One region of the Corynebacterium pseudodiphtheriticum genome, then DNA from elsewhere that is predicted to be linked to it. Evidence: predicted binding sites of a transcription regulator. Region 1 holds the regulator's gene; the other holds the start of a gene.
The links. Region 1 encodes LexA, which represses DNA repair genes until DNA is damaged. Its sites were predicted from a motif close to CGAACANNTGTTCG; they were not measured.
Positions count from the first base shown of each region.

Region 2: L9H78_RS08270 (error-prone DNA polymerase) is a predicted target of LexA. The motif match lies at 2,873-2,886, and genes of this name have one in related genera.

Region 1 covers NZ_CP091864.1:1,355,010-1,362,766, reverse strand. The annotation lists gene L9H78_RS06105 (hypothetical protein) at 1-46, opposite strand, end outside; gene hflX (GTPase HflX) at 126-1,778, shown strand; gene L9H78_RS06095 (uracil-xanthine permease family protein) at 1,814-3,076, shown strand; gene L9H78_RS06090 (DeoR/GlpR family DNA-binding transcription regulator) at 3,109-3,888, opposite strand; gene lexA (transcriptional repressor LexA) at 3,936-4,649, opposite strand; gene L9H78_RS06080 (hypothetical protein) at 4,930-5,256, shown strand; gene nrdR (transcriptional regulator NrdR) at 5,347-5,802, shown strand; gene hrpA (ATP-dependent RNA helicase HrpA) at 5,838-7,757, opposite strand, start outside.
Region 2 covers NZ_CP091864.1:1,848,588-1,856,344, reverse strand. The annotation lists gene L9H78_RS08285 (methionine ABC transporter permease) at 1-602, opposite strand, end outside; gene L9H78_RS08280 (methionine ABC transporter ATP-binding protein) at 599-1,675, opposite strand; gene L9H78_RS08275 (MetQ/NlpA family ABC transporter substrate-binding protein) at 1,798-2,703, opposite strand; gene L9H78_RS08270 (error-prone DNA polymerase) at 2,920-6,168, shown strand; gene L9H78_RS08265 (ABC transporter substrate-binding protein) at 6,246-7,280, opposite strand; gene aldA (aldehyde dehydrogenase) at 7,324-7,757, opposite strand, start outside.

The DNA.
Region 1 (7,757 bases):
AGTGCATACCGATCGCGGATAAGTTGGTTTGTTTCGTCGCCGTCATAGCGCCCCAGTGTAGCGAATACCGGAAAAGCTGCGAAACCTCGATTTATAGCGATGTGGCTGGCATAATGGGAGACAAGATGACAAAGAATTTTTCACATAGTTTTTCTGCTGGCTCTAAAAATGTTGACGCCAAGCATAATTCCTCTAAATCCTCTAACGCTGCGCATGATGAACTCCTCGAAGCAGCATTCAAAGATAATGAAGCACAGGATTCTTTCGCAATCACTGACGCGCAAGATGCTTTGAGTGAAATTGCGGCTGGGAAATCTGAGGCCATTCGTAGTGACCAGGGCTCTGGAGACAATTCTAGAGATAGTGCGCCGACTACCGGAGATATGGATTTGGCGGAACGAAACGCGTTCCGTCGCGTGACTCGGGATACCACTATTCGCACGGAGGACACCACTGATGGCTACGAAGTCGAATATCGAAAGCTTCGTCTCGAGCAAGTAATCCTCGTTGGTGTATGGACAGAAGGAACTGTCGCCGAATTGGAGGCGACACTAGAAGAACTAGCTGCTTTGGCTGAGACCGCCGGCGCTGAGGTGCTAGAAATTTTGTACCAAAAGCGTGATTCGCCTGACTCCGGGACATTCATTGGCTCGGGTAAGGTACAACAGTTGAAGTCACTGGTTCAGGAATATGGTGCGGACACCGTTATCTGTGACGGCGAGCTTAACCCAGGCCAGCTCACGGCTTTGGAACGCGAGCTTGATACCAAGGTTATTGACCGAACGATGCTGATTTTGGACATTTTTGCCCAGCATGCGAAGTCCAAGGAAGGCAAAGCCCAAGTCTCGCTCGCACAACTTGAATATCTTTACACCCACACCCGAGGTTGGGGTGGCAGCCTGTCCCGCCAGGCTGGTGGTCGTGCCGGTTCTAATGGCGGTGTGGGCTTGCGTGGTCCGGGTGAAACTAAGATTGAGACTGACCGTCGCCGGATTCGCGCAGAAATGGCGCGATTGCGTAAATCATTAGCCGGGATGAAAACCGCCCGGGAGGTTAAGCGTGCTCGTCGGCAAGGCTCTTTGGTGCCACAAATCGCGATTGCTGGCTATACGAACGCTGGAAAGTCCTCTTTGATTAATGCGATGACTGATGCCGGCGTACTTGTCGAAGATGCATTGTTTGCGACTCTTGATCCGACGACCCGGAAAGCTCAGCTTGGCGACGGTCGCAGCGTCGTTTTCACTGACACCGTCGGTTTCGTGCGCCACCTACCGACGCAACTTGTGGAAGCGTTTAAATCGACGTTGGAAGAAGTGCTTGCGGCTGATGTGATGCTGCACGTGGTCGATGCTGCAGATCCATTCCCGTTGAAACAAATTACAGCTGTGAACAAGGTCATCAGCGATATTGTCGAAGAAACCGGCCAGCAGGCTCCTCCGGAAATTATTGTGATGAACAAGATTGATGCAGCAGATCCACTAGTGCTAGCCGAGATGCGTCACGTGCTGGAAAGAGACAACGTTGTGTATGTCTCTGCGAAAACGGGGGAAGGGATTGCTGAGCTTTCTGGCAGAGTGGAGCTATTTTTGAATTCGCTGGATACCCGGATGCTGCTGGAAATTCCATACACCCGAGGTGACCTTGTTTCTCGTGTTCACGAGTACGGTACAGTGCACAGCGAAAGCTACAATGCAGAAGGCACGGTAATTGATGTCCGTCTACCAGCGGTGATGGCGAAAGAACTTGCAGAATTCGAATCCGATTACCAAACCAGCTAAGCCGCCGACAATAATGACTAACCGTGACTACTTCGATGGGCTGGACGCTACACGGTGACGGTAAGAAGATAAACAAAGGCGCAGTTGTTGCGCCTGAGGAACGGCTCTCGTGGCCCCGGACAATAGGCATTGGCATTCAGCATGTCTTTGCGATGTTTGGGGCGACTTTGTTGGTTCCGACTCTGACAGGCTTCCCGGTCAACACCACACTGTTGTTTTCTGGTTTGGGCACGATGCTGTTCTTGCTCATTACCCGCAACCGGTTGCCGTCGTATCTTGGCTCCTCGTTCGCCTTCATCGCACCGCTGATTGCCTCACAGCAGCACGGTATTGGCGCGCAGCTGGGCGGAATTTTCGTTACCGGCATCGTGCTTATGTTGGTAGGGCTGCTGGTGAAACTTGCCGGCCGTTCAGTGATTGATGCTGTGTTACCTCCTGCGGTGACTGGTGCGATTGTGGCTTTGATCGGACTTAATCTAGCACCGACTGCGACAGAAAATTTCCAAACTCAACCACTGGTTGCTGGTATTACTCTGGGCGTGATTGTAGTCGCTACGGTGGCTGGACGCGGTATGATCAGCAGGTTGAGCATCCTCATTGGAGTGGTTGCAGGGTGGATTTTTGCCGCTATCACCGGGGAGGTTGATGCCGAGGCTGCACAAGCGATTGAAAATGCACCGTGGGTCGGAATTCCGGAATTCCATACACCGGAATTTCAGCTTTCGGTCGTGCTAACCACGCTGCCGGTGTTGGTGGTGCTGATCGCAGAAAACGTGGGCCACGTGAAGGCCGTGTCTGCGATGACGGGTCGCAATGTTGACCACCTGGCTGGAGACGCCTTACTCGCTGATGGGTTAGCTACTACTTTGGCTGGTGGTGCAGGTGGCTCAGGCACAACCACTTATGCGGAAAATATTGGGGTCATGGCTGCGACCAAGGTCTATTCGACTGCTGCATATTGGGTAGCAGCATTGGGAGCGGTTGCGCTAGCATTTATCCCGAAATTTGGGGCGTTGATCTTCAGCATCCCGGTGGGAGTGCTGGGAGGCGTCACGCTGTTACTCTACGGCTTGATTGGCATGTTGGGTGTACGCATCTGGATGGACAACAAAGTCAACTTCAATAACCCGGTGAACCTGACTGCTGCTGCGATTGCCTTGGTTGCGGGGATCGGCAATTTAACGCTCTCTGTTGGCCCAATCGAGCTAGAAGGTATCGCCTGGGGGTCAGTAGGAATCATGGTGCTGTATCCGATTATGCGTTGTCTATATGGGCGAATCGGAGAGGGGCAGGCCTAATGCAACCTAAGTGGCCATGGGACAGGGTTACGTTAACGTTGGACGACGATGACGTTCACACCTTGTTTCTTTACAGCAGTAACGAGAGAATCTGGTGCTGCAGAGTCAGTGATCAACACATCGATATCTCGGATGGTTGCGAAACTAACGAGGTAATCTCGACCAAGCTTGCTGGAATCGCAAAGCACTACGACCTTTTCAGCGTTCGTCATAAATGCGGTTTTGATAGCCGCTTCTTGGGTGTCTGCAGTGGATAATCCATGTTCCACAGTCAGGGCATCTGTACCGATGAAAGCGACGCTGGCTCTTTGTAAAGCTAAATAGCGCAAAGCGGTGGGACCGACGATGGATTGGGTCATACCGCGCACGGTTCCGCCTAGTAGTTGGACATTATCGAGACCGTAGGAAGCAAGGCTCAAGGCGCCCGGCAAACTGTTGATGATGATATTGAGGTTGGCTGCGCGTTCCGTTTGCCCTAAAAATTCCGCCAGTGAATTATTGGTGGTTCCAGCCCCGATAAAAATTGTGCCGGATTCCGGAACAAAGTCTAAGGCTGCTGTTGCGATAGCGAGCTTCGCTTCTGTGGCCGAACGATTTCGATCGGCCAATGGCACCTCTGAGGTCTGATAGCTGTGCGCTGCACGTGCGCCGCCGCGTACACGGTGAACGGCTCCAATTGCATCGAGAGCCGCAAGATCCCGACGAATTGTCTCCGAGGTTACTGCGAAGCGCTCGGCAAGAGACCCAACTTTGACCCAACCATCGACTGCCGCCAGGGAAGCAATATGACGGCGTCGTTCCTCGGCGTACATGTTTGTATAGTGTCCTTTCTGCTGAGCCGGAGTGGGCCAATCTCGGGTTAAAGTTTGCGCATCACAGAAACAACCTTGCCCATTATTTCGGCTTCATCACCGGGAATAGGGCTAAATGCGTCGTTGTGGGGTAGTAGCCAAATTCCGGACGAATCGCGGTGAAATTCTTTGACGGTGGCTTCGTCACCGTCTAATAGCGCGGCAACGAATTCGCCGACTTCGGCCACTTTTTGTGAGCGTACAACCACCCAGTCGCCGTCTAAGATCCCAGCGTCTTTCATGGACTCACCAACGACTTGCAACATGAAGAGATCTCCGCCACCGACGATCTCTTTCGGCATGGGGTAATACGAGTCGATATTCTCTTCTGCGGTAATAGGAGTACCGGCAGCGATACGTCCTAATACGGGGACGTAGGAATAACCAGAAGCATCTGTTGGTGCTTGCGACCCGCTATTAACGTTGCGTTCTGCGTTATTTGTGCGCCTACCTGGTTTTTTCGTCTCCGGCATATTGCGCACGATCATGGCGCGAGGTTTGTTTGGGTCCCGCTGTAAAAAGCCTTTTTCTTCCAGCTGTCTTAACTGGTATGCCACAGATGATGTGGATTGCAGGCCGGCGGTATCACCAATTTCCCGAATGCTCGGAGGGTATCCACGCAGCATGACAGCATCACGGATAACTTCCAGGATGCGGCGTTGTCGGTCGGAGAGTTGTTCGAAGGTAGGTTTCGGTGCTGATGAAGTGCGTGGGCGCGGCATGCATAACTCCTTAAATTCTCGTCAACGATCGTCCAATATGAACAACCTTAATGCTGTAGTTCACATCTTGGATATCGAATGTAGATGGAAAATTGCTTCCGTGTGGTGAATCCGAGTCTAATCGAAGTACTAATCGAACACAATTACTAGTTTTTGTGGGGGGTGGTGTGAGACTCACTTTATAGGATTCAGTGCAAGCCGATTGAACCGCTAGGCGGTAGTCGGTCGGTGGTGAGCTGGTATTCGGTAGCTAGCCGAAGTTACTAGTCCAATTAATCGCATGAGTTCAGAAGGAGCGTGGACTGTCGTCATGATTCGCATAGACCGGGGTACGTCCCCGCGCGTGGTTATGGTTTCTAATCATAGATCTAACAATGTTGTTTCCCCTGTTGCGCAGTGGGAGCCCCAGCAATGTACGAATGAGCATCCCCGTGAAATGATTTACACCTTGCAGCCAATTTCGCTGGTTCCGGATGATCTGGAGCAAGGTAGTCTACAGCTGTCTCGGACGGCACAACCTCGACCTGCGGTTGGTATAGCACCGTATTTGATGGGAGTAGTGCTAGGGCTGATTATGGCGCTGGGAGTTTTCGTTGGTGCAGCTTAGATGCCTAAGATCGTTAGTGATTGCTATTAACCGTTCGGGTGTCTTAGTGAATCTCTTGAAGGCTTACGATACAAGGAGGATGACTAGGCTGTGTACTGCCCATTCTGTCACCATGAACAGTCCAGAGTCGTAGATTCGCGCCTAGTTGATGCCGGTGTTGCCATACGCCGACGTCGGGAATGTACCGAATGTCAAGGGCGTTTTACGACTGTAGAAAAATCAGTATTGCTGGTGACCAAGAGAAATGGGTTGACCGAGCCGTTTTCGCGCGACAAGCTCATCCGCGGTGTCCACCGCGCCTGCCAAGGGCGGCCTGTTACCGAAGATTCTTTGAAACGACTGGCACAGCAGGTTGAAGAAACTGTTCGCGGGCACGGCAGCTCTCAGGTTGATGCAAACGCTATCGGTCTGGCTATCTTGGAACCCCTTCGTGAACTCGACGAAGTTGCTTATTTGCGTTTTGCCTCGGTCTATAAATCGTTCGACAGCGCACAGGATTTCGAATCAGAAATCCGATTGATGCGCCGCCGTGAACGCGAAGACTAATTACATTCGGTCTAAGTAACAGCAGTGCAGTGCTGTTACTTTTGTGCTTTAGTTGGAGAATTTTTCCCGAGGGCATCGATAGCTTTGTGGATACGTCGCGCAGAAACAGGATGTGCAGTTCCCAAGCGCTGTGCGAATAAGCTCACTCGTAATTCTTCGATCATCCACCGAATTTTTGCCACCGCCGAAGATCTTTCCGCTCCGGAAGGAAGTCGGCGTAGGCGATTCTCTAAATAAGCGTGGCAGTCATCGATAATGTCTTGGCGTTCTCCATCCTTGTCTGGGGCAGTTGTCATGTCAGATAAACGAATTTCTATCGCTCGCAAATACCGAGGCAGATGACGTAGCTGTTGTATTCCGTGGGTGCTGATAGCTTGCTTGGGGAATAAGAAATCCAATTGACCTCTCATATCATCAATCGCTGGGCCTTCCCAGTTGCTTAGCTCGTCGGCGAGTGCAGAATACCGCACCAATCCGGGTGCCAATGTGACGACGGCTTGACGTACTTCGCGTGGGAGTTTTCCTCCGATAGCGGCTTTCAGTTTCTCGAATTCATCGGGGCTCCGTACTGGCCCTCCTTCTGCTATCAGTAAATCGCGCAATGCTGCAATGCGGGCATCAGCGACCAACCCGTCGGCACCGCCGTGAGGGTAGTGTTCGACAGCGACCCGTTGTTGCAGCGGTAGACCATTAACCATTTTCTGGGTATTCACGCTCAAACTTCGCAACAACAATGTCAGCGTGGCGGTCATCATTGCAGTATCTGCAGCTGCCCGAGTTGGGTAGTACTGAACTGATAGCCCTTGTTCGTTGATCGTGAGCGCGGGATAGGCGGTGACCAAATGATTATCAACTTCGTGCTCGATCTGCTCGGGGATGGTGCCCAAGTTTTCTTTAGTCCAAGCAGAAACGTATGTGCGCTGGGTAGTGTGCATACGGGGTCTAGTATCTGCTTGCGATGAATTTTGCGATTGCCGGATCTTGTTTTCCATTTTTTTGGTAATCGAAGCGCTAATTTTGCCTGCTTGGCGCTGTTGCAGAGCACTGAGATCTTTATCGTCATCGATAATTTTCCCGCGCTTATCGATAGCAGCAAAAGTCATGTGTAGATGCGGAGGCAGTTTCTCCGGTGAAAAATCGCTGGCATTAATCCCACGTGCACCTATTTTGTGGAAAGCTTCCGCAACCTGCTGCAGTAAATCTGTTTCGTAAGGCAGTAAATGATCTATGGCTTGTGCGGCGAAATCTGGTGCTGGAACCAAGCTGCGGCGTAATGCTTTAGGCAAACTCCGAATCAGCTCTGTCACTAGCTCTTCGCGTAGCCCAGGAACCAACCACTCGAATGGTTCTGGATCTACGTTGGCCAACATGGGCACCGGGATATTTACCGTTATGCCATCACGGCGGTGGCCTGGCTCAAATAAATACGTCAGCTCTAGGTCTAATCCACCGTGCCGCCAATGATTTGGGAAATCTTGTTCAGTGACAGCAGTCGCCCCGTCAGTGAGCAGCTTGTCGGGATCAAAATCCAGCAAGTTCGGTTGTTTTCTGCGTGCTTTTTTCCACCAGCCATCGAAAGCTTTCGAATGGGTCACAGAATTTGGAATTCGCTGGTCGTAGAATTCGAAGAGGGTATCCTCATCAACGATGATGCCTCGTCTACGGGCTTTTTCTTCATATTCGCCTGCAGTAGAAAGCTTCTCTAGGTTTTGATGAAAAAACTTATGTGAAGTCTTCCACTCGCCAGCAATGAGTGCATGCTGAATAAACATTGCCCGGGCGGCTTCTGGATCGACACGATGATAAGAAATCGTTCGATCAGCGACGATAGGAACTCCGTAAAGTGTGGAACGTTGAGTTGCCACCGCAGCTCCGCGTTTATAGGACCAGCTTGGGTCTGAGTACTGGTGTTTGAGCAATGGGCGGGCAGCGGTTTCCACCCAGGAGGGCTCAAT
Region 2 (7,757 bases), 490 kb from region 1:
GCAGTAGCAACCAGTGTGACCTCGTAGTTGAAGGCGCGGTGTCCGTAGACGATGGCGAAGTCACCCAAACCACCGCCGCCGACGTAACCGGCCATGGCGGACATGTCGACGATCGCGATGAAGATGAAGGTGTAACCCAGGACCAATGGCCCCAGGGCTTCGGGGAGGATCACGCGGGTGATGATTCGCCACGGGCCAGCACCCATTGCGCGGGCAGCTTCGATAATGCCGGGATCGATCGCGACTAGGTTCTGTTCGACGATACGGGCGACGGCGAAGGTTGCGGCAATCCCCATCACAAATGCCGCGGATTCACGGCCAATGGAGGAGCCGATCACTCCCACAGTCACTGGTTGTAGCAACGCCAGCAAAATGATGAAGGGGATTGGGCGGACGAAGTTCACCAGGATGTTTAGGACCGTGTAGAAGAATTTGTTCTGCAGGATCCCGCCTTCGCGGGTGGTGAATAAGAAAACGCCGGTGACTAGGCCGAGGATGCCGCCGACAGCCATGGCGAAAGCAACCATGACCACTGTGTCGACGATTGCGTCGGAAAACATGGGGCCCAGGCGGTCCCAGTTGGTATCAGCTGCGGAAATCATCGCTTAATCTCCTCAATGTGGGTGCGCTGGGATAGTGTGCGGTAGAACTCATCGATGGTGTCATCAGAGCCGTTGAGACGCACAGTCATCTTGCCAAAGGACTGCTGCTGCAGGGTGGTGACGCCACCGTGCACGATATTGATGGAACCACCGCCTGAACGCAGCGTGGCGGCGGCTTCAAAGAACCCGGAGTTTTCGGTCAGCTCGATGGTGAACAGGCGCCCGTCGTGGGCCAGTAGGTCATCGGCTTCAATAGAGTCCGGTTCATTGCGCAGGGCAGTAGCGACGAATCGCTTGGCGACGTCCGTTTTTGGCGCAGAAAAGATTTCGTAAATCTCGCCGTATTCCACGACGGAGCCGTTTTCCATCACCGCGACTTTGTCCGCGATGGAGCGCACGACTTCCATTTCGTGGGTAATCACCACGATGGTGATCCCGAATTCTTGGTTGACTTTCCGCAATACTTCCAAGATTTCTTGAGTGGTCTCTGGGTCGAGTGCGGAGGTGGCTTCGTCGGCAAGCAACAGCGACGGGTTTGTCGCCAGGGCGCGGGCAATGCCGACGCGCTGTTTTTGTCCGCCGGATAGCTGCTCGGGGTAGGAGTTGCCGCGTTCGCCAAGACCGACGAATTCGAGTAGCTCTTGCACGCGTTTTTTGCGTTCGGCTTTTGCGATACCGGCGAGCTTCAGTGGGAACTCGATATTTGCGGCTGCGGTACGGGAATTAAACAGGTTGAATTGCTGGAAGATCATCCCGATATTGCGGCGTAGTCCGCGCATTTTTGCTTCGGACATGCCGACGATCTCTGTGCCGTCGAGTTTGAGCGAACCGGAAGTTGGTGAATCTAGGCCGTTGATCAGGCGCACCAGGGTGGATTTACCTGCGCCGGAATAGCCGATGATGCCGATGACTTCACCGGACTCAACGGTCAAGGTGACATCGTCGACGGCGGTGACCTTCGCAGAGCCTTTCTTCTTGCTCGCAAAGACTTTTTCGACGTTGGTGAATTCGATGCGGGTGCCGCGGCGTTCGCCACTTCCGCTAGTAGGGCTTTGGCCCGAGTGTTTTACCACGAAAAACCATCATTTCTTCTTAGACGGAAAACGCTTAGTCGCAGCTATGTTAGCCGTGACTAAGCGTATTTCGTTACTAGCCTGGTCAGAAATATTCGGATGGGTACCGAATATGCTCTGAATTAGCCTTGCTGTAGCTCCTCTTCCAGCTTGTCCAGGATCTCTTGCAGTTCTGCGCGTGAACGCTTAATTTGCACGGCGGTGCCGCCGGATTCTTCGCGTACAGCTTCTGCGACGCGTTCGTCGTGCCACAGTTCTGCCAGCTCGTTCAGTACAGCATCGTCGACGTTGTCGGCACGCACGGCCCATAGGTTGATGTATGGTTCGGCGCCTTCACCATTTGGATCATCTTCGAAGATGGCTTCCTTTGGATCAATGTTGGCCTTCTCCAGGAAGGAGTTGTTGATCACAGCAGGGCGGCCTTCGCCGTACAAGCGTGCGGTCTGGGCAGCGTCGATCGGGGTGACGGTGACCTTGGAAGCGTCTTTGTCGATATCAGCAGGGGTTGGGGTGTACTTGGAACCGCCGGTCAGCTTGATCAGGCCAGCTTCTTGCAGCAGCAACAGTGCGCGGCCCTGGTTCACGGTGTCGTTCGGGATGGCGATTTCTTCGCCTTCGATCTGGTCGACGTCGAGCTTTTCGGCGTCCTTCCAGTACAGGCCCAATGGGTAGATCTCTGTGGAAACCAGTGGCGCCAGGTCATCGCCGGAGCCAATGTTGTGCTGTGCCAAGTACATCAGGTGCTGGAATTTGTTGGTATCCAGCTCGCCCTGGGTTAGCGCAGGGTTTGGGGTGGAATATTCCGCGAAGTTGCGCAGGTCGATGTTGAAGCCGTGTTCTTCTGCGACTTCTTCGAATACTGCCCACGATGGCATCGAAGCATCAGTGGTGCCGATGACGATGGTGTCGTCTTTGGAGTATCCGCCTTCACCGTTAGCGGAATTGGCGGAGTCATCGCTGGAGCAGGCAACCAGGGTGGCTGCGGTCAGTGCAGCGGTGCTGCCTGCAATAATGCGGCGGATCTTCATAGCGTGTGGGGTCCTTTCATGGGAGTTTCCAGCATGCGGTTTCGGCCCTCGGTGTTTGGCCCTTGGTGCATGTGGATGCAATGACGTGGAATCTAGCAGACACTGTACAGCTTTGTCTATATTTTCGTTCAACCATCGCCGTGACGGGCCGTGCGGAAAATGCTTTGTTCGAAAATCTATGCGCATGTGTGAGGATTTGTGTGTAGGGTTGCACGCATGAATTTCAATGGTGGTGCGGGCCTGCCGTGGTCCCGTTTGGAAAGGATCTTATCTGGGCATCCAGTGCCTGCCCCCGTATCGCTGCCCGCACATGCTGATATTGTTTCTACCTCGCAAGATTCTGCAGGATATAAGCTTGCCGACGGTCCAGCCTTTGCGGAATTGACTGCGGTGAGCTCCTATAGCTTTCTTGCGGGGGCTTCGGACCCAGAAGCCCTGGTGGAACGTGCCTGTCAATTGGGGCTGACCGCGTTGGGTATCTGTGATCGTGACGGTTTTTATGGTTCCATCGTCTTTGCAGAAGCTGCGGCTAAAGCTGGTTTGCCGACTGTTTTTGGTGCTCGGCTGAGTCTGGATCATGGCAGTCTTACCGTCCTGGTGCGCACCCCGGAAGGCTACCGTCTGTTGTCTCGGGTGATGGCGGCTGCGCATATGGCTAGTGATGATCGACGCCCGCGGTATCCAAGCTTGGAATCTTTGGCCAAGCAATTGGCCGGGCAATGCTATATTCTCGTGGATTATTCTTGGCTTAGTATGCTCGATACCTTGATCGAATGCTTCGGAATAGACAGCTTGGTTCTACACTATGAATCTAAGTTATTACCGGAAGACGCTGATCACTTTGCTGCTCTGGATTCCGCTGCTGCGGCGGTGAAAACTGCAGAATCTGGGAATTTGGTGCAAGTGGCTGCCACACAAGGTCTTAAAGCACCTGGAACTAACGGGGAAACTACGCGGAGATGGCCGCGCCTTCGTGCGATCATTAGCGCCAGCCCACATGCTGCTACCCGTAAGGAAACTCGTCTGGCTAGTGCGAAAGCCGCGTTGGCGCAGCGCGAATCACTGGACACCGCTAGTTGGCACACTCACCCGATGGGAGCGCAGTGGTTGCGTGATGGCCGTGGCATGCTGCGTTTAGCTCCGGGGCGGGAACAGCTGCTGCAAGAAACCGTCGATATTGCTGCAGAATGTGCTTTTAGTTGGAATATTGTGGCTCCGCGCTTACCGCATTTTGCTGTGCCCGACGGAGAAACTGAAATGAGCTGGCTAAGGCAGCTGACCTTTGCGCGGGCCCGGCAACGCTACCAGGCGTACCCGGAACAGGTCTATCAGAAAGCTAAAAACCAGATTGCGCATGAGCTCAGGGTTATCGAGAAACTCGGGTTTCCTGGCTATTTTTTGATCGTCATGGATATCGTTGATTTCTGTGTGAAACAGAATATCTTGGCCCAGGGCAGGGGGTCGGCAGCTAATTCCGTGGTGTGTTTTAGCCTGGGGATCACCAACGCGGAACCAATCAGTGCGCAGCTGCTATTCGAACGCTTCTTGTCGGCAGATCGCGATGGTCCACCAGATATTGACCTTGATATTGAATCCACTCGCAGGGAAGAAGTCATCCAATACGTCTATGCCACGTACGGGCGTGACCGTGCCGCGCAGGTGGCTAATGTGATTACTTACCGCCGGAAAGGTGCGGTTCGTGATGCTGCGCGGGCGTTGGGGTTCCCACAAGGCACCGCAGATAGCTGGGCGCAAGGCAAAACAGAGCCTCCGAATAATGTGGTGGCTCTTTCCGAGCAATTCCTGGGACAACCACGCCATTTGGGGATTCATTCCGGGGGCATGGTTTTGTGCGACCGGCCAGTCACCGACGTGGTGCCCACGCAGTGGGCGGCGATGGAAGGCCGCAGCGTCGTGCAATGGGACAAAGATAGCTGCGCGGGCGCAGGTTTGGTGAAATTCGACTTGTTGGGGCTGGGCATGCTGGAAGCTTTGCACCACATGATTGACCTGGTGCAGGAACAACACGGGCATACCGTGAATCTTTGGGAAATTGACCTAGCAGACCACAATGTTTATGACATGTTGTGCCGGGCTGATGCCGTGGGCGTATTTCAGGTGGAATCACGTGCGCAATTGAACACCCTGCCGCGGTTAAAACCTCGCTGTTTTTTCGATTTGGTGGTGGAAGTCGCACTGATTCGCCCCGGGCCGATCCAAGGCGGTTCCGTGCATCCGTACTTACGACGGCGGGATGGCCTGGAAAAGATCAGCTATGACCACCCGGTGCTGGAAAAAGCTTTGGCAAAAACCCTGGGAATTCCATTATTTCAGGAACAATTAATGCATATCGCGGTTGATGCCGCAGGTTTTAGTGGCACAGAAGCCGATGACCTCCGACGGGCGATGGGATCGAAGCGCTCACCTGAGCGCATGGCTGCGCTGCAAGAACGCTTTTTGCGCGGATGTTGGGAAACCAACCAGATCGAGGCAGAAATAGCCTATAAGCTGTGGTCAAAGATCGTAGCCTTTGCAGCTTATGGGTTTCCGGAATCGCATTCGCAGTCTTTTGCCTCACTGGTGTTTTTCTCCGCCTGGTTCAAGTGCTACTATCCGGCAGAATTTTGTGTGGGGCTGCTGCGCGCCCAGCCGATGGGTTTTTATTCTCCGCAGTCGCTGATTCAGGATGCCCGCCGCCACGGAGTGCAGATCCTGCCAGTTTCGGTGTTGGATTCGCAGGTAGAAGCCAGCGTGATCAGCGGCGCCATCCGCTTGGGGCTCGGTTCTGTGAAAGGCTTGTCGACGTCCACCGCTGAAGCTATCGTCACCGCGCAACCCGCGTTGTCCCGACAGTCTTCGGTAGCCGATCTGGTGCGCCGAACCGGGGCATCAGTACGCGAGGTCGAAGCACTTGCCCGCGCTGGGGCATTGGAAATACTCGGGCTGGATCGTCGGCAAGCGCAATGGGTGGCTGGTGTGGCTGCTACCGAACAGCCGGGTATGCTGCCGGGGCTTTCGGCGATTGCTGCACCGGCGCTTCCCGGCATGAGTGGTTTTGAAATGCTGGTGGCAGATCTTGCCAGCACCGGAATAACCCCGGATACCCAGCCGATGGAGTTGCTGCGGCATGCGTTGGCAGGCCAACAGGTGCTGCGTGCTGCGGATTTGTTGCGGGTTACAGATGGTAAACGCATCCGCGTGGCAGGCATGATTACCCACCGGCAACGCCCGAATACCGCTAGCGGGTCGACGTTTCTGGGAATGGAAGATGAAACCGGGCTGATTAACGTTATTGTTTCGCCGGGGTTGTGGAAGAGGCAGAAAAGACTAGCGCGCACCGCCAAAGCTTTGGTGGTGCGCGGGATAGTGCAAAACGCCAGCGGGGCAGCCACCGTGGTGGCCGACCGGCTGGAACCGCTAGAAATCAGTGAGTTGCTTGCGGTGCGCTCGCGGGATTTTCAGTAGCTGAGCTTATGCAGCCGAGCTGTACTTATGCAGTGAAAGCCCAGCTCATGCAGCTGGGCCGAGCGCATCAGTTGAGCTTATTTGCTGTCTGCATCCAGCATCTCTAGCAGCTCTTCAATGACATCAAGGGCATGCATTGCGGAGTAATAAGCGCCCTCATGGGTCTGCTCATCAGAGCGGACCACGGCCTCGTTCTTCACCGCTGGAATCTTGCCGAACTGTGCATTCGACTGCAGCGACTGCCAGACGGACTTCTCGTTGACCAGGGCCACCAAGGCATCGACGTCGGCAAGCTCATCGCCAATCTCATCGACAGAGTACTTGCCAGTGACACCCTCCAGGGCCTCGTTGAATGCCTTCGAAGGTTCCGCGCCGAGATCCTGCAGCATCTGCGAGAGTAAACGCGTGCCGTTGATGACGAATTCTTCGCCGTCGTAGCTGACCGGTGCGAACTTGTTGTCCGCCAGGACCTTGGCGTACTTGTCCGATAGCTTGCCGACGCGTTTCTCATAATCGGCAATCAGGCTGCCACCCTTTTCTTCGGTGCCGGTGGCAGACGCAACCAGCATCAAATCATCTTGCCAGGTGGCGGTGGAAAAATCACCGATTGGCAGTACTGGGGCGATCTCTTTGAGTTCGTCGTGGATCGGGGTGACATCCTGGACCGCACCGATGATTAGGTCCGGGTCGGCTTTTTTAATAGCGTCGATGTCTACTTCTTCATCACCAGCGGTGTACAGCGTTTCTGCGCCATCTTCGTCGGCTTGCTTGATTTCTGCAGCCAATGGCGAATCCAAATCAAACGCCTCTGGTGCCTTCGGATAACCGGTGACCGGCAGCTCCAAAGATAGAGCAATATCGAGGTCACGGCTGCCAGTCAGCACCACGACGGATTTGACGTCGGCAGGTACTTCTACCTCGCCGAGCTCGGTATCCACAGTGCGGGATTCGCCATCCTTATTGGCGGACTTCTCGGCGTCCGAAGCAACCGAGGATGCGGTGCTTGCTGCTTCCGAGGCTGCGTCTTTGACAGAATCAGCGGCTTCGTCAGCAGAAGAGCACGCGCTCAGGGTCAAGGCAGCAGCTACACATAGCGGAATAATCTTTTTCATAATTATTACGTTAGCAAAAAATCTGCTGCCAAAACCCTAGGAATTACATCTTGGATTCGATGTAGGTTACGTGGGTTTCGACGAATTCCATGATGCCGTGCTTGCCATCGGCACCGCCGATACCAGAGTTGCGACGGCCAGCGTGGAAGCCCTGCATTGCTTCGAAATTTTCGCGGTTGATGTAGGTCTCGCCGTAGAGCAGCTCGCGGGCAGCCTTGTGGGCTTTGTGCACGTTCTCGGTATATACCGACGAGGTCAGTCCATAGTCTGAGCTGTTGGCGAACTCAATGGCCTCATCCAAATCCTTGACGGTAACCACCGGTAGAACAGGACCGAAGACTTCTTCGCGGGTAATCGCAGAGCCTTTTTCTACGCCGTCCAACAGCGTCGGCTGGTAGAAGAAGCCTTTGCCTTTGTCTTCGGCAGCGGAACCACCGCAGACTACTTGGGCGCCGGCGTCGACGGCGGCTTGCACCA